Regions from separate parts of the uncultured Alteromonas sp. genome, predicted to be linked through region 2. Evidence: predicted binding sites of a transcription regulator. Region 2 holds the regulator's gene; each other region holds the start of a gene.

Region 1 (4,572 bases), on a different contig from region 2:
ATGCGCAATAGACGATAAACCCAAAACCCTAACTAGTCTTCAACGCAATGCACTTAAGACATTAAGTGAATCAGTGGTTGCGCATTTGGAATTGAAACGTAAGAACAGAGAACTTGAGCGAACCAGCCAGTTTAAATCTGACTTTCTTTCCTACATTAGCCATGAAATTAGAACGCCCCTAAATGCGATAAACACGTTCAGCAATTTGCTTGAAGGCGAAGCCAAGCAACTTTCACTGCCCACTAACTTTACAGACTCGCTTGGGCATATAAGCAAAAGCGGTGAGCGCTTGCTTGAAATAGTGAACTCTGTGTTGGATATGAAGCAAATAGAAGCGGGTAAAATGCGCGTCATGCCCCGCCCTGTAGGTACAGCTGACTTTTTCACTCATTTATTCTCGTTAACCCGAATTCGCGCTGAAGACGGGAATGTTATTTTTAATTCTGTTATTGATGACAATGTTCCCTACTCTCTTAATTTCGACGACACTAAGTTTGGACAAGTAGCCTTAAACCTATTATCGAATGCCATTAAGTACACTCATGCCAATAAGCACGTATCCATTCGAGTGAAGTACAAGCAAGGGAATTTGTTGCTGGCGATTAAAGACGAAGGCATCGGTATTAGTGAAGAGGAACAAAAAAAGCTCTTCGCACCATTCGAGCGAATGGAGAACGCGCATCAATTTGATGGTACAGGCTTAGGCCTAAATATTACCAAGAAGCTGGTTGAGTTGATGGGAGGGTCTATAAAACTTAGCAGTAAGCTAAACGAAGGTACTCACGTAAGCGTAGCCATTCCTGCAGAAAAAGTTAGCGCCGATACTATCGAGCACGATCCCGCGCTTTTACAGCCCCAAGAGCTAAATATTCCTACAGACTCTCACGTACTAGTAGTGGAAGATCATTATATTAATCAGATAGTGATTAAAACCATATTTGATAAACTTGGTTTGCCATTATCGGTTGTAGATAGCGGTGAAGAAGGCGTAGAGTATGTAAAATCGAACCCTGTAGATTTGGTGCTGATGGACATTAACTTACCGGGAATTGACGGAACAGAAGCCACTCGGCAAATTAAGAAAGTGCGCGCAACACTACCTGTTATAGCCTTAACCGCAGATGTTATCACGCAACGAGATTTGTTATTAAAAAATGGCTTAGACGACCTACTCACCAAGCCCGTTGAGAACGCAGAGCTTATTAGGGTACTTAATCACTATTTGGGAAAGTAAGACAACGTGGAGCCACTGGAAGCCTGTTGTATAGAACGGAACACGTCACAAATTATGTCAAAAAAAACATCACGAGTAACACTGCGAAAGGCATTAAGAGCATTGCGCAACGAATTGCCTGAATCTCAGCAGCAGCACGCGGCTTTCGCAGTACGCGACAACCTCTTGTCATTACCCGATATTACCAACGCATCATCTATTGCTTGTTACCTGCCTAACGACGGTGAAGTAGACTTACGCCCCTTTATGCACGCTTGCTGGGAGCTGAACACCGCATCTGCCCTTCATACTTCTTTGCCTGTGTTGCATCCAGTTTGCAAAGGCCACCTGCTTTTTCTTCGATATTCAGAAAAAACGCCAATGCGCGTGAACAAATACAACATTGAAGAGCCAATACTAGCCTGCTCAGATGTAATTCCGACCTTCCATCATCAGGTGATACTTATGCCATTGGTAGGGTTTGATGCGAGTGGAAATCGTTTGGGCATGGGCGGTGGCTATTACGACCGCACGTTAGCTAGCATTCAAGCACAAATCATAAAGCCAAAGCTCATAGGTATTGCCCACGATTGCCAGCAAGTAGACCAACTTCCGGTTCAGCATTGGGACATTCCTGTAAACGCTATTGTCACCCCAACACAGCAGTTGAGCTTTAATCGTACATAACGCACCGTAAATTCCCCTATCACGGTGGGTTAGCTAGCGGTTTTCCGGTAAACTGATGAAAATTTAGTTAGGAGAGTCACTATGGATCAGAATGCAAAGAAGCAAGCAGTAGCGAAAGCAGCCATCGAATATGTTGAAAACGGCAGTATTGTTGGTGTAGGTACTGGCTCCACGGTTAATTTTTTCATTGAAGAACTCGGCAAAATTAAAAATAACATTGAAGGGGCAGTATCCAGTTCTGATGCCTCTACCAAGTTGCTAGAAGCCCTAGGCATTGAAGTATTCGCACTAAACGATGTTAGCAATATTTCAGTGTATATCGACGGTGCTGATGAAGTTACCGAACACAAACACATGATTAAAGGCGGCGGTGCAGCCCTTACCCGGGAAAAAATTGTGGCGGGTGCATCAACTACATTCGTGTGTATTGTAGATGATAGCAAGCGCGTTCCCGTGCTTGGCAAATTCCCTCTTCCTGTTGAAGTTATTCCAATGGCGCGATCTTTTGTGGCTCGCGAGTTGGTAAAACTAGGCGGCGATCCTGAATACCGTCAAGGCGTAGTAACCGATAACGGCAACTTTATTTTAGACGTACATAACCTTGAAATCTTAAACCCAAGAGAGCTTGAACAGTCGATTAATAATATTCCTGGTGTGGTCACCAACGGCATATTCGCCCTACGTGGCGCAGACATCGTACTATCGGCCACCGAAACCGGTGTTGATACCTTTAAATAATAGCTTTCAAGTTAAACTGATTTCTGTTAGATTTCCGTTTAGACGTCTAGATGGCCTTTCGAGAGTTTGAGGTTAGTACTAGTCGGGGTAGGTAAGACTTCCGCAAACACGCTGTGAACCCATCCATGGGAGCTCCGCCGCCGCATCCATGCGGCGGAGGGTTTGCTCCAGTCTTACCTACCCCGCCTGCACCAGCCTCGAGCTCTGTAAATACTAATACTTTTTAAGAGATAGCAAATCCATGAGCAAAGTTTCACTAGAGAAGGATAAGATCCGGATATTGTTGTTAGAGGGTGTGCATCAAAGTGCACTAGAAACCTTTAAGAATAATGGATACACCAATATTGAGTATCTCAAAACGTCCCTTCCTGAAGAAGAGCTTGTTGAGAAAGTGAAAGATGCACATTTTATTGGCCTTCGTTCGCGCACTCAAATTACTGAGAAGGTGGTAGACGCCGCTCAAAAATTGGTGGCTATTGGTTGTTTCTGTATTGGTACTAACCAAGTTAATTTAGAAGCAACACAGCGCCGTGGTATTCCGGTATTTAATGCCCCATTTTCTAATACTCGTTCAGTAGCAGAGCTTGTGCTTGGTCAGCTTATTCTTTTGCTTCGCCAAGTGCCTAGCAAAAGTGCTAAAGCGCACCGCGGTGAGTGGGAAAAAACAGCAAATGGTTCATACGAAGCCCGTGGAAAAACACTGGGTATTATTGGTTATGGACACATTGGTACTCAACTAAGTATTCTTGCTGAACACCTTGGTATGCGTGTACAGTTTTTCGATATTGAAGATAAGTTGGTATTAGGTAACTCTACGCAGATAAAGTCGTTAGAGAAGCTATTAAACACTTCTGATGTGGTATCGCTTCACGTGCCTGAAACTCAGCAAACGCAAAACATGTTTGCAGCTGAGCAATTTGCGCAAATGAAAAAAGGCAGCATTTTTATTAATGCTTCTCGCGGAACGGTTGTAGATATTGACGCTCTTGCCGATGCGCTTGAAAGCGGGCAGTTAAATGGTGCTGCTATTGACGTATTCCCCGTTGAGCCTAAGTCGAATAACGAAGAATTCCAATCACCTCTACGTAAGTTTGATAACGTGATTCTTACGCCGCATGTAGGTGGTAGCACTCAAGAAGCCCAAGAAAACATTGGCATAGAAGTAGCCGGTAAATTGGCGAAGTACAGTGATAATGGTTCTACCTTATCTGCAGTTAACTTCCCTGAAGTATCATTACCAGAGCACATTAGCCGCTCTCGTCTACTTCACGTGCACAAAAACCAGCCGGGTATTCTTACTCAGATTAACCAAGCATTTGCAGAGAAAGGCATTAACATTGAAGCCCAGTACCTTCAAACCAACGCAGAAATTGGTTATGTAGTGGTAGATGTTCAGCAAGACAGAGCTTATGACGCGCTTGCACAACTACAACAGATTGACGGTACGATTAAGACCCGTATTCTTCACTAATGCTAGGGGTGGCGGTGGTTAGTTACCGTCATACTCTTTTAAAGACATAAAAAAACGCTGCCAATTGGCAGCGTTTTTTGTTTCTACAACCGTTAATACGATTTTAGAAGAAGTTGTAAACTAGCGTTACTGCAGTTTCAGTATCAAGCTTTTCAACGTCGTCAGATACGTTTGAGTTATGGTCTAACTTAAACGACACCTTCATAGAAAGGTTACCGCTAATAGTAGCCGTAAGCGCAGACTCAGCACGAGATTTCGTGTTGTCAGAACCCACTTCCGTACTCACTGTTTGAGTAAATTTAGCTGTGTCTGAAATTTTCCAAGAGTAAGCACTTGAAGCACGAACAATCATACTGTTCTGCTCTTCGCCTTCTTGTGTTTCAGCAAACGAGTAACCAGGACCGATTGAGTACTCTAAAGTGTGACGTTTATTTTCAAGTACTTTTTGGTTCCAACCCACAGC
Region 2 (4,572 bases):
GAGTCGTTCAAATACCTGATAATAGGCAAATGGTATACTGGTCTGCCATATAGGAGCAAAGGTTTAATCGAAATTAACCTGCTCGCACACCTAGCATGTGGCAAATAGCGTAGCTCAACTCACTACGGTTAAGGGTGTAAAAATGAAAATGCTTCACGCCTTCTTTGGCAAGTACCTTAACCTGATCCATCGCGATGTTAGCACCAATGAGGTTCCGAGTAGCTTGATCGTCATCGTCAAGTCCATCGAACATTTTGTGTAAGAACCCAGGTACATGTACGTTGGTGAAACCGGCGAACTTTACCAAGGTCTGATAATTGGTTACCGGCAGTATGCCTGGCACCAAGTCTAGGTCGATACCTGCAGCTGCTGCTCGGTCACGAAAACGTAAAAATACACTGGTGTCAAAGAAAAACTGTGAAATTGCTTCGCTCGCACCGGCTTCTGCTTTGCGTTTAAGGTTTAGTAAGTCGAATTGGGCATTAGGCGCTTCAGGGTGTTTTTCAGGGTAAGCGGCCACTGAGATATCGAAATCGGCTACATCTTTTAGTAGCGCCACTAAATCAGAGGCGTACATTTCGGTATCTTTCACGCCTGGCGGTAAATCACCACGAAGAGCAACAATACGACGAATGCCAGAATCCCAGTAGTCTTGGGCAATCTGTCTAAGCTCGTCTCTGCTCGCATCAACACAAGTAAGGTGAGGCACGGCTGCAACGCCAGTTTGCTGCTGAATGCGTTTTACCACGTCATGAGTACGGTCACGCTCACCACTATTCGCGCCATAAGTTACCGACATATAGCTCGGTTTTAGCGGTGCTAAGCGCTCAACTGACTTCCACAAGGTTTGTTCCATTTTCTCTGATTTAGGCGGAAAAAACTCAAATGACACATCGATGTCACGCAGTTCCGAAAGGGACTGATTGAGTGCATCGACACCTTGTGCGTAAGAAACCATGGTAAAATTACTCTTTTATAGACGTTTAGACGTCTAAATTAAAGAATTTACGTCTAGACGTCAAGAGGTTTACACTGCTCAATTGACCTTTTCGTCAACTTGTTTAGAATTTCTCTTCATAACATAAATAAGATCAGACAGAGTTAGCATTATGGCAGAGTGGAACGGTAAGTATATTCATCCCTACGCAGAGCACGGTAAAAAGAGTGAACAGGTAAAGAAAGTCACCGTTTCTATTCCTATTAATGTGCTAAAAGCATTAACCGATGAACGTACGCGTAGGCAGATAAACAATTTACGTCATGCGACGAATTCAGAATTGTTATGTGAAGCGTTTCTTCATGCATTTACAGGTCAGCCGTTACCGGATGACGAAGATTTGAGAAAAGATAACCCTAATCGTGTACCTGCTGAGGCAAGGCGCATAATGGAAGATATGGGTATAGACGTTTCTATTGAGAACGAACAAGAAGATTAAAAAAACGGCAATGAAAATTGCCGTTTTTTTATAATCTTTACACTGAATTACACGCCAGTATATGCCTTATATTGCCTTCATTCGGCGCGGTTAGGCACTTCTGGAAGTCGTGCAACGCCAGATTCAATCGCCGCTTTTGACACTGCAGAGGCTATGCGTTCACAGAGGCGAGGGTCCATTGGTTTAGGAATAATGTATTCTTTGCCAAAGGTTAAGCTTTTGCTGTTGCTAGCCGCTAACACAGATTCTGGTACGGGCTCTTTGGTAATAGCACGAAGTGCTTCTACCGCGGCCACTTTCATTTCGTCGTTAATGGCCGTTGCGCGTACATCCAGCGCACCACGGAAAATGAACGGGAAACACAGCACATTGTTTACCTGATTAGGATAATCAGAACGCCCCGTAGCCATAATTAAATCATTTCGAACTTCATGAGCCAATTCAGGCTTAATTTCAGGATCGGGGTTTGAGCATGCAAAAACAATCGGGTTAGGGCTCATTAATGCTAGCGTTTCTGGCGGTAATACATCAGGCCCAGATACACCTACAAAAATATCCGCACCTTCCATCACATCTTCTAAGGTACGTTTATCAGTGTTATTAGCGAACAAGCGCTTGTGCTCGGTAAGGTCTTCACGGCGAGTGTGAATAACCCCTTTTCTGTCTAGCATGTAAATGCGTTCACGTTGCGCACCACATTTAATCAGTAATTCCATACAGGCAACGGCTGCCGCCCCTGCACCCATACAAACTATTTTAGCGCTCTCAATATTTTTACCCTGAATTTCAATGGCGTTCAACATGCCTGCGGCGGTAACAATAGCAGTACCATGTTGATCGTCATGGAATACTGGAATGCTGCAGCGCTTAATCAATTCTTGTTCTATTTCAAAGCATTCAGGGGCTTTAATATCTTCAAGGTTAATACCGCCAAAGGTATCTGCAATATTGGCAACGGTATTAATAAATTCTTCTGTTGTACGATGCTTTACTTCAATATCGATAGCATCAAGCCCTGCAAAGCGTTTAAACAGCAGTGCTTTACCTTCCATAACTGGTTTAGAAGCTAACGGCCCTAAATTACCCAAACCTAAAATAGCAGTTCCATTACTGATGACCGCTACCATGTTGCCTTTGGCAGTATATTTATAAGCATTATCAGGATCTTCAGCAATTTCTCGTACCGGCTCAGCTACCCCTGGACTGTAAGCCAGAGCAAGATCATCCACACTATCGGCTGGCTTTGAAAGCTCTACGCTGATTTTACCTGGCGTGGGTTTGGCATGATAATCTAGTGCACGTTGTCTGAAATCTGACATTAGTAAACATATCCTTCGATGTAGGGGTTAGGCAATCTTCGTTACCGTAAGGGCAATCTGCGTTCTAGCAGTAGAATGTCTTCGACTCTATCACAGGGTCATTTGAGTACATATCTGATCTGCCCTTTATATCTGTCAATTTAGGGCAGACTTGCTTGTATGACCAGTGACATCGTCGAATATTTGCCATTCATCATATTTATGACACCTAGCGAATTAATACATTATTTCTATTTTATAGCTGTGTGAATAGACGTGTGAATAGCCGTGTGTATAGAAAGTTATCAAATAGGTCTTTGCAAACAGGCACTAAGCCGACTGTTCAAGACGCTGGTGAGCGGAATAGGTATAATAATAAACATGAAGAAGAAGGCGTAACTTACCATGTCTGAAAAGAAACTGATTGAAGCGTTAACTACGGTGTGTGAGTGGGCAAAATCTGAGTCGGTTGGCTTTGAATGGCTTACGCATGAGGGTCACTGGCGCAGGCCAGAAATTATTGCGGTGTTTAAAACCGAAAAGCAAAAAAGCGAAGCACTTTCAACTAACTGGAACCAAGCATTCGAACATGAACTTGATAATGTATGCCCCGAATTGAAAGTGCACATCAAAGGAGTTCGCTACGACAGCGAGCAAGCATGCACTTTGCAAAGTAACGGCAACTGGGAACGACATCTAAAACGCCGGGCTTTTCACTAACAAAGCATTGCATTAGCCGAGCATTCCACTTCGCTGCTCTTTACTGGGCGAGCACGGTATTGGTTGAACCCAAATGAAGCGAGAATGAAAAGCGCAGATACGAAAAAATTCAAAACCCACTTACAAACTCCAGACACAAAAAAAGCGCCGATAGGCGCTTTTTTTAAAGAAACATCGTGTTTCTGAGTACTGAGCTTATTTAGCGCCCAAAGCACCGAAACGTTTCTTGAAGCGGTCAACACGACCACCGGTATCAACGTTACGTTGCTTACCAGTGTAGAATGGGTGACATGCAGAACATACGTCTAGGTTAATATCTTTACCTAGAGTAGAACGGATTTTCATTACGTTGCCGCAAGAACATGTTGCTGTCATTTCAGCGTATTCTGGGTGGATACCATCTTTCATTTTGGATTACCTTCAATATGAGGCCGTATCGCTATTTGGCCCGAAGCCAAACACCATACGCAACTTTAAATTCAATGACCAACCGCAGTAATTGCAGTCAGCCGCAAAAGAGCGGCGCATAATAAAGGAAGCAACTAAAGTGATCAAGCACTTTTTGTATGCGAAGTAAACAGGGGCGGCGTTAATCAAGTTCACGGGCTAAAATAAATTCCCTTCCCTTATTTGACATTATGTTTAAATGCCAGATCATTAGCGGTTCTGAATTTACGTTTACTCACTTTACGTTCATCAATTTTGGGGCATCAATTTTAATGGTATTCATTCAGGTGGCTGTACCTGTGCCGCTTCGCCAGCTATTTACCTATTCTCATACCGACACTTTACAACCGGGTGTGCGGGTAAAAGTGCCTTTCGGGCCACGTCAACTGGTAGGCATTGTGGTTGAATCCGGTGTAGACATAGATGATACCAGTAAGATAAAAGCCATTATTGAGGTGGTAGATAGCGCACCTGTTATCGACGAATCGCTAAGAAAAATGGCGCATTGGTTATGGCAGTATTACCACCATGCGCCTGGGGAAGTGATACATGCCATGCTTCCCGTACCACTTCGTAAAGGTGAGCCAGCCACGCCATCCCCCGCGCAATATATTCAAGTCACACCAGAAGGTGCTGATACCGATGTTAAAAGTTTAAGCCGAGCTCCAAAG
Region 3 (4,572 bases), on a different contig from region 2:
AATAGTAAGTGTAGTCTTTTATCTAAAAGGTTAAAAATAAACTTGTTAGATATTTCTATTGTGAACTAACTTTTAAAGGGTAGTAGTAAGACTTACTTCAATTTAGTAGGCAAAGCAGTACTTTCAAATAGGGAACTTGGCCGGAGGTGAGTGATGCAAACGGAATGGGAATTTGAACGAAAGTTTTTAGTAAGTTATGTGCCAGAAGGTTTGTTAGATACACGAAAGCCTGTTGCAATAAGACAAGGTTACTTAGCTACCGAGCCGGATAAGCATATTAGAATTAGGGATGAAGGTGGTAATTACACCATGGCCGTTAAACAAGGTATCGGCCTTAAACGCAGAGACACGCGAATTACGTTGGATTCTGAGCAATTCGCTGATTTATGGCCTTTAACCCAAAATATGCGGGTGGAAAAACAGCGATATCGTATCGACTTTTTTGGAGCTCAACTGGTGATAGATATTTTTACCGGTAACTTAGCACCTTTAAAAATGGTGGAAGTTGAATTTGACAGCGAAATGAGTAGTCGACAATTTTTGCCGCCAGATTTTGCGGAAACGGAAGTGACCCATAAGAAAGAATTTCAAAATGTTGCGTTAGCGCGATTTGGCTTGCCTGATATGGTCATAGCGAGTGGGAGTACGAAAAGTGTCTCCATTAATGCAGGTTCCATATAGATAGCCAAAATATAACCACGCTATCGCCAAGCTATAGCAAGATAATAGCCTGAAATTAAAAAGGGTCGCTTCATTATGAAGCGACCCTTTTTCTGTTTTAAGCTTTCAACAGCCTAGCGCAAACTATACCGCTGAGCAAACTATACTGATGAACGTAGTGCTTCAGCTTTATCAGTGGCTTCCCACGGGAAGGCTTCGCGGCCAAAGTGGCCATAAGCTGCAGTCGGTAAGTAAATAGCACGTTCTAAATCAAGCATTTTGATTAAGCCATAAGGACGTAAATCGAAATGTTCACGAACCAAGGCTACTAGCGTTTTCTCGTCAACCACACCAGTACCGAAGGTATCTATACTGATAGATGTTGGCTCAGCCACACCAATGGCGTAAGACACTTGAATTTCACAGCGCTTAGCTAGCCCAGCAGCAACAATGTTTTTAGCAACATAACGGCCTGCGTATGCCGCGCTTCTGTCTACTTTTGAAGGATCTTTACCTGAGAAAGCGCCACCACCGTGACGGGCCATACCACCGTAGGTATCTACAATGATTTTACGTCCAGTTAGACCACAATCACCAACAGGTCCGCCAATAACAAAGCGACCAGTAGGGTTGATGTGGAATTGGGTATTGCTATCAAGCCATTCGCTAGGTAGCACAGGCTTGATAATTTCTTCCATTACTGCTTCGCGTACTTGCGCAGTAGAAACTGAGTCACAATGCTGAGTAGAAAGTACTACGGCATCGATGCCTACAGGCTTGTGGTTTTCGTACTTAAAGGTAATTTGGCTTTTCGCATCTGGGCGCAAAAAGTCTAGCTTGCCAGATTTTCTCACTTCAGCTTGTTTTTGTACTAAGCGGTGAGAATAAGTAATAGGCGCTGGCATTAATACGTCAGTTTCGTCACTGGCGTAACCGAACATAAGACCTTGGTCGCCTGCTCCTTGTTCTTCTAAGCTCTCGCGATCAACACCTTGGTTGATATCTGGCGACTGTTTGCCAATGGCGTTTAATACTGCACAAGAATCAGCATCGAAACCCATATCAGAGTGTACATAGCCTATGTCTCTTACCGTTTTACGTGTGATTTCTTCAATATCAACCCACGCAGAGGTAGTGACTTCACCACCAACTAATACCATTCCGGTTTTAACGTAAGTTTCGCAAGCCACGCGGGCACGAGGATCTTGTTCTAGAATAGCATCTAGAACCGCATCTGAAATTTGATCGGCGATTTTGTCCGGGTGTCCTTCAGACACAGACTCGGAGGTGAATAAATGCGTGGCCATACATGCTCCATAAGCGTTTATTGTTCAAAATAGGTGAGTATTGTACTAAAACAAGGTATAAATACCAGTCTTTACTTCTAGACGTCTAAAAGTCCTTTCGTTACGATTTGTTGACAGTCGCGGATCACTTTTATAGATAATTGAGTAAAGTTAGCCACGCTTTCCTAATGAAGCGACATTGGCTGGTAAAGGAATGATGAGAATATTCATTATTTTAGCCAACTTTCGGTAATGGCAATGAAAAGCCATTGAACTGAATGGTGGCATGGGTAAGAATAACGCCCACATTAAGATATACAGCAAAGCAGCGCTTTAAGGTTGAACAAAGGGATTTTGCCCACAGTGTTCCCTTAGCGAAATTCAGCTACAAAATAAACCAGGAGACAACATGCCCTCTCGTCGTGAACTTGCCAATGCCATCCGTGCTTTAAGCATGGATGCTGTTCAACAGGCCAAATCTGGTCACCCAGGCGCCCCTATGGGGATGGCCGATATTGCCGAGGTACTATGGGGTGATTTTCTATCACACAACCCGGCAAACCCGTCTTGGGCAAACAGAGACCGCTTTGTGCTCTCAAACGGTCACGGCTCTATGCTGTTGTACTCTTTGCTTCATCTTTCAGGCTATGAACTGCCTATTGAAGAGCTTAAGAACTTCCGTCAGCTTCATTCTAAAACACCGGGTCACCCTGAATATGGGTATGCACCGGGTGTTGAAACTACCACTGGCCCACTTGGTCAAGGCGTTAGTAACGCAGTAGGTATGGCGCTAGCTGAAAAAGTATTAGCGGCGCAGTTTAACCGTGATGGTCATGATATTGTCGATCACTACACCTACACTTTCATGGGCGATGGCTGCCTGATGGAAGGTATTTCTCATGAAACCTGTTCACTAGCGGGCACATTAGGCCTGGGCAAACTTATTGGTTTCTGGGATGACAACGGCATTTCAATTGATGGTGAAGTAGAAGGTTGGTTTACCGACGACACACCAGCACGCTTTAAAAGCTACGGCTGGGAAGTGATTGAAGGTGTTGACGGTCATGACGCTGAACAAATTAAAGCCGCTATTGAACAAGCTAAATCGAACAGCGCTCAGCCTACGCTAATTTGCTGTAAAACCGTAATTGGTTTCGGTTCACCAAACAAAGAAGGCACTGAGTCTTGTCACGGTGCACCATTAGGTGATGACGAAATTATATCTACCCGCGAAAAGCTAGGATGGAAGCATGGCGCGTTCGAAATTCCTGATGATATCTACGCAGGATGGGATGCAAAAGGCAAAGGTGGCGAAGCTGAAAGTGCGTGGAACGACGCCTTCGCAGCATATGAAAGTGCTTACCCTGAGCTTGCCGCAGAATTTAAACGCCGTGTGAACGGTGAGTTGCCAGCAGATTTCAGTGATAAAGCGGATAAAATCATTGCTGATTTGCAAGCTAACCCACAGAACATTGCATCACGTAAAGCATCACAAAATGCATTAAATGCATTTGGTCCTTTGTTACCAGAACTTCTAGGCGGCTCTGCCGACTTAGCCGGTTCAAACCTAACCATTTGGGATGGCAGTAAAGGCGTTGAAGCCACTGATGCATCGGGTAACTACATTTATTACGGTGTACGTGAGTTCGGTATGTCGGCCATGATGAACGGTATTACCCTTCATGGTGGTTTTAAAGCGTACGGTGCTACATTCCTAATGTTTATGGAATACGCACGTAACGCGGTACGTATGGCGGCGCTTATGAAGCAACCTGCTATTTTCGTATACACCCACGATTCAATTGGTTTGGGTGAAGATGGCCCAACGCACCAGCCGGTAGAACAAGTAGTGGCACTGCGTGCTACACCAAATCTAGACAACTGGCGCCCATGTGACCAGGTTGAATCTGCTATTGCATGGAAGTTCGCGATTGAGCGCAACGATGGTCCTTCAACGTTGATCTTCACTCGCCAAGGTTTGCCACAGCAAGAACGTAATGAACAGCAAGTTGCTGACGTTGCCAAAGGTGGTTATGTGCTTAAAGATTGTGCAGGCACGCCTGAATACATCTTTATTGCTACAGGGTCTGAAGTTCAACTTGCTGTTGAAGCAGCAGATAAACTAAGTGCAGATGGTAAAGCGGTTCGCGTAGTTTCTATGCCTTCTACCGACGTGTTCGATCGTCAATCCGCGGATTACCGTGAAAGCGTATTGCCTTCTAGCGTAACTAAGCGTGTTGCAGTTGAAGCGTTATCGAAAGAAAGCTGGTACAAGTACGTAGGTTTCAACGGCGCCATCATTGGGATGGATACGTTCGGTGAATCAGCACCAGCGGGTGACTTGTTCAAACATTTCAATATTACTACTGAAGCAGTGGTAGAGGCAGCATTGTCTCTTAGCTAACGAGGTCACCGCAGTCTATGGTAAACATTGCCATAAACGGGTTTGGTCGTATTGGTCGCAATGTATTGCGTGCGCTTTATGAAAGCGGGCGCAATAGCCACTTTAATGTGGTTGCGATTAATGATGTCGCCGAGCCAGAAGGTATAGCTCACTTATTAAAATACGATACCGCCCACGGGCGGTTCGGTTTTGATGTGACACTAGAAAACAACACACTGAACG
Region 4 (4,572 bases), on a different contig from region 2:
ATTGATGCTTTGCGTGCAATGCGAAAACATAACATTGATACCCCCGTTATTATGTTAACCACATTTGACGATCATGAACTGGTTACTCAAGCGATGCAGTCGGGGGCGAAAGGGTATTTGCTTAAAGATGTCTCACTTGAAACCTTAATTGACGCAATTAAATCCGTCGTTAATGGGGAAACCCTTATTCAGCCCAGTGTTACCGAAAAAGTACTAAAAGGGTTGCACGGGTTAGAGGTTAGTTTCGAGTCATTTGAACAACCAGAAACCTTGAGCCCAAAGGAAATTGAGATCTTACGTTTAGTGGCCGCTGGCTACAGTAATAAAGAAATATCTGAAGCTATGTTTAAATCAACCGGTACGGTTAAGAATCAAGTGTCTGCCATTATGGCGAAAATGGGCGTGAGAGATAGAACACGAGCCGTGCTAAAAGCGCTAGAGTTAGGGTGGTTATAAACATAAAAAGGCCTGCATTAGCTAATGCGGGCCTTTTAACACTTAAACACAGTTTGTTAGAAGCTAAGCGCTATTTATCCATGTGCACAACAGAACGAATACTTTCGCCTTTATGCATTAAATCGAACGCATCATTGATGCCATCAAGCCCCATTGTGTGTGTAATGAATTCTTGTAAGCCAAATTCACCCTCTAGGTAGCGTTCAACAATACCCGGTAGTTCAGAGCGACCTTTCACACCGCCAAAAGCAGAACCACGCCATACTCTGCCAGTTACTAACTGGAATGGACGAGTAGATATTTCCTGGCCAGCACCCGCTACACCAATAATAACTGATTCGCCCCAACCTTTGTGGCAGCACTCGAGTGCTGAACGCATTACATTCACGTTACCGATACACTCAAAAGAGTAATCTACGCCGCCGTCGGTCATTTCAACTATCACTTCCTGAATAGGTTTGTCGAAATTTTTAGGGTTAACAAGGTCTGTAGCACCAAGTTGCGTAGCAAGGTCGAATTTACTTTCGTTAATATCAATACCAATAATACGACTAGCGCCCGCCATACGTGCACCAATAATAGCTGAAAGCCCAATGCCGCCTAAGCCAAATATAGCAACGGTATCGCCTTCTTTTACCTTAGCAGTATTAAGCACAGCGCCCATACCCGTGGTAACGCCACAGCCTAACAAGCAGACTTCTTCAAGCGGCGCTGATTTGTTCACTTTAGCCAGTGAAATTTCTGGCAATACGGTGTATTCAGAAAAAGTAGAGCAACCCATGTAATGGTAAATTGGCTCACCATCTTTCGAAAAGCGGCTGGTGCCATCAGGCATTAAGCCTTTTCCTTGAGTTTCACGAACCGCTTGGCATAAGTTTGTTTTGCCAGACGTACAGAATTTACATTCACCGCATTCCGCTGTGTATAAAGGAATAACATGGTCGCCTACTTCAACAGACGTCACCCCTTCACCTACCATTTCTACAATACCGCCACCTTCGTGGCCAAGTACTGAAGGAAACACACCTTCTGGATCATCACCTGAAAGCGTAAATGCATCGGTATGACACACGCCGCTGGCAACAATACGTACTAGTACTTCGCCTTTTTTTGGAAATTCAACATCAATCTCTTCCATCTTTAACGGTTCACCAGCGGCCCATGCAACGGCTGCTTTGGACTTAATATGTGTCTGACCATCTTTCAATGCTAATGTCATGGCATGCTCCTAAATAAGTGTAAGTAAACAACACGATGTCGTTACCTTTAATTTCTTACGTTATGAAATAGATTATAGACCTGAGGCGTGACTTTATAAATACAGATTTGGTAATTCATTATTACTTGAGTGTAATAATGTGTTGGTGTTTAATTGTAAGTTAACTGGCGTCTTCTAGTGAGTGTTTATCCCCATAGCGCCATGCTAAAAAACGAGAATCTGTAAAGGTATAAACGATGACATGGGAAGGTATTGTAGAATTTTGTGCAGTAGCGAGTACAGGCAGCTTTACTGCGGCTGCTGCTAAATTAAATACGTCGGGCGCGCAAATAAGTAGAAAAGTCGCCAATGTGGAAAAGCGTTTGGGAGTGAAGTTATTCAACCGTACCACCCGAAGTGTGTCACTCACTCAAGCAGGACATATTTATTTTGAACAATGCCAACCAGCACTAAAAGCGTTAGAAGAGGCTGAGCTCAATATTAGCCAACTTCAAAAAGTACCCCAAGGGCTGATTAAACTCACGGTTCCGGTCGCTTTTGGCGAAGCTTTTATCGCCCCGCTTATTAATCAGTTTTTAAAAAAATACGAAGGTATAGAAGTAGAGTGTCGTTTTACTAACGACACCATGGATATTATTGATGAAGGTTATGACCTTGCCATACGCATAGGTAATTTAGAAGATTCTACGTTGGTGGCCAAAAAGCTGGCTACTCGACAGCTATATGTATGCGCCAGCCCTGAATATTTAAATGCCTTCCCTGCACCGAAGCGTACCGACATGCTCAGCGAACACCAGTGCTTAGTAGGATCTCAGCCCCTTTGGCGGTTTAATCATGAAGGGCAAGTGCAAACCGTGCGTGTGAAGGGAAGAGTGAAGTATAATAGTGGTAATGCCTTACATCATGCTGCATTGGCCGGACTGGGTTTAGTACAGCTGCCAGGATTTTATGTACGTGAGTCGTTAGCGGCAGGCAAGTTAATAGAAGTACTATCATCATATCGAGACAAGCGAGAAGCGGTATGGGCATTGTTTCCATCGAACAGGCATTTAGTGCCAAAAATACGCTTGTTAGTTGATTTTTTATCTGCGAAATTAGTTGATGATGAATAGTTCTTACTACCCGAATCTAGCATTGCTTGATTGATTATCGCTTAAATCGAAACGTGAAATACTTTGTGTTTCACTTTTTGCAATACAGTATGGTGAAAACTGCGGTTGACAGATAGACGTCTATACGGCAAATTGACCCTATGAAAACGATTCTTCTTATTGGCACCACCAGCATTATGATTACCACCTTAAAACGGGCGGTCGCTGGCTAGTGCAAGTAAGCATAAGACAACGAAAGCCCGCCCTCACAGAGAGCGGGCTTTTTTTTACTCACGTCATCGTAACCGATTTAAAGCAGTAACCTGGCGTAACCGATATAGGAGCAGCACATGAAAGTCTTAAAGTTTGGGGGCTCATCACTTGCCGACGCACCGCGCTACTTGCGCGTGAACGACATTAGCACGGCCACCCACCAAACCGATGGCGCTGCAGTGGTACTTTCTGCCCCTAAAGGGGTAACGAATGCATTGTCACTTTTATGTGAGCAGGCAGCCGCTGGCGAAGATTTCCACCCTCTATTTGAAAAATTAACGTCTACCGTGACCGGTATTGCTGATGCACTAAACGAAGAGCTCAGCGGCTTCGCACACGCGGATGTTACCGACTTCATTCTTGCGCAACTGCGTGTACTTAATCAACACCTCGATGGTATTAAACTATTAGGTGTTGCACCTGACAATATTGCCGCAGGTATTTTAAGTATTGGCGAGTACATCTCGGTAACGTTATTTAGCGGTATCTTAAGCGCTAAAGGCGTGAAAAATCGTATTATCGACCCGGTGACTTACATTCTTGCAGAAGGTGAGTACCTAGACAGCATTGCTGATGTTTCGTTAAGTAAAGCGCGCTTTACCGATGTGCCTATCGATGGTAGTGAGTTACTGGTCATGCCTGGGTTTGTTGCGGCTAACGAAGCCGGTGAAAAAGTTACGCTTGGTCGCAATGGTTCTGACTACTCAGCGGCTATCTTAGCAGCTTGTATTGATGCGAGTTGTTGTGAAATTTGGACTGACGTAGACGGTGTTTACAATGCCGATCCGAATCAAGTTGAAGGGGCGGTATTGCTTGATAAGCTTACTTATCAAGAAGCCATGGAGCTTTCGTACTTTGGTGCAAAAGTACTTCACCCGAAAACTATCGGCCCCATTGCCCAGCATCATATTCCATGTTTGATTCGTAATACGCTGAACCCAGCGGCGCCTGGTACGTTAATTAGTAATGAAGCCAGCGAAAAGTGGACCTCGGTTAAAGGTATCTCTCAACTTGATAATGTCACTATGTTCAACGTGGCAGGCCCTGGTCTTAAAGGCATGGTTGGCATGGCAAGCCGTGTTTTTGAGGTGATGTCGAATGCGAATATTTCAATAAGCCTAATCACTCAGTCTTCTTCTGAATACTCAATAAGCTTCTGTATTCAAAGTAAAGATGCTGATCGCGCGTTAAGCTTGTTAGAAGATGCCTTTGCGCTAGAGTTGCAAAACCAATTGTTAGACCCTATCGAAGTGCGCCATGACTTAGCGATTGTTACCTTAGTGGGTGACGGTATGCGTCATGCGAAAGGCTTGGCGGCACGCTTCTTTAACTCGTTGGCGCAAGCCCGCGTTAATAACGTGGCGATAGCACAAGGCTCATCAGAGCGTTCTATTTCAACAGTTATCGAAAACAAGCGGGCGAAAAAAGCGGTTAAGGTTATTCACCAGAATTTTTTCTCAGACCGCCATACCATTGATGTGTTTTTGGTAGGGTGCGGTAACGTGGGTACTGAGCTTTTAAGCCAAATAGCAA

The links. Region 2 encodes MetJ, which represses methionine synthesis genes. Its sites were predicted from a motif close to TAGACGTCTAGACGTCTA; they were not measured.
Region 1: serA (phosphoglycerate dehydrogenase) is a predicted target of MetJ. The motif match lies at 2,670-2,687, and genes of this name have one in related genera.
Region 3: metK (methionine adenosyltransferase) is a predicted target of MetJ. The motif match lies at 2,038-2,055, and genes of this name have one in related genera.
Region 4: thrA (bifunctional aspartate kinase/homoserine dehydrogenase I) is a predicted target of MetJ. The motif match lies at 2,901-2,918, and genes of this name have one in related genera.

Annotation. Positions count from the first base shown of each region.
Region 1 covers NZ_CAXBMP010000018.1:31,889-36,460, forward strand. The annotation lists gene AAC006_RS13965 (GAF domain-containing hybrid sensor histidine kinase/response regulator) at 1-1,234, shown strand, start outside; gene AAC006_RS13970 (5-formyltetrahydrofolate cyclo-ligase) at 1,289-1,900, shown strand; gene rpiA (ribose-5-phosphate isomerase RpiA) at 1,982-2,638, shown strand; gene serA (phosphoglycerate dehydrogenase) at 2,880-4,109, shown strand; gene AAC006_RS13985 (DUF481 domain-containing protein) at 4,213-4,572, opposite strand, start outside.
Region 2 covers NZ_CAXBMP010000013.1:50,753-55,324, forward strand. The annotation lists gene metF (methylenetetrahydrofolate reductase) at 74-958, opposite strand; gene metJ (met regulon transcriptional regulator MetJ) at 1,110-1,436, shown strand; gene AAC006_RS11695 (malic enzyme-like NAD(P)-binding protein) at 1,514-2,755, opposite strand; gene AAC006_RS11700 (hypothetical protein) at 3,140-3,454, shown strand; gene rpmE (50S ribosomal protein L31) at 3,650-3,862, opposite strand; gene priA (primosomal protein N') at 4,174-4,572, shown strand, end outside.
Region 3 covers NZ_CAXBMP010000003.1:226,339-230,910, forward strand. The annotation lists gene AAC006_RS04105 (hypothetical protein) at 154-681, shown strand; gene metK (methionine adenosyltransferase) at 822-1,967, opposite strand; gene tkt (transketolase) at 2,356-4,350, shown strand; gene epd (erythrose-4-phosphate dehydrogenase) at 4,368-4,572, shown strand, end outside.
Region 4 covers NZ_CAXBMP010000008.1:10,368-14,939, reverse strand. The annotation lists gene AAC006_RS08345 (response regulator transcription factor) at 1-456, shown strand, start outside; gene AAC006_RS08340 (S-(hydroxymethyl)glutathione dehydrogenase/class III alcohol dehydrogenase) at 527-1,675, opposite strand; gene AAC006_RS08335 (LysR substrate-binding domain-containing protein) at 1,912-2,787, shown strand; gene thrA (bifunctional aspartate kinase/homoserine dehydrogenase I) at 3,117-4,572, shown strand, end outside.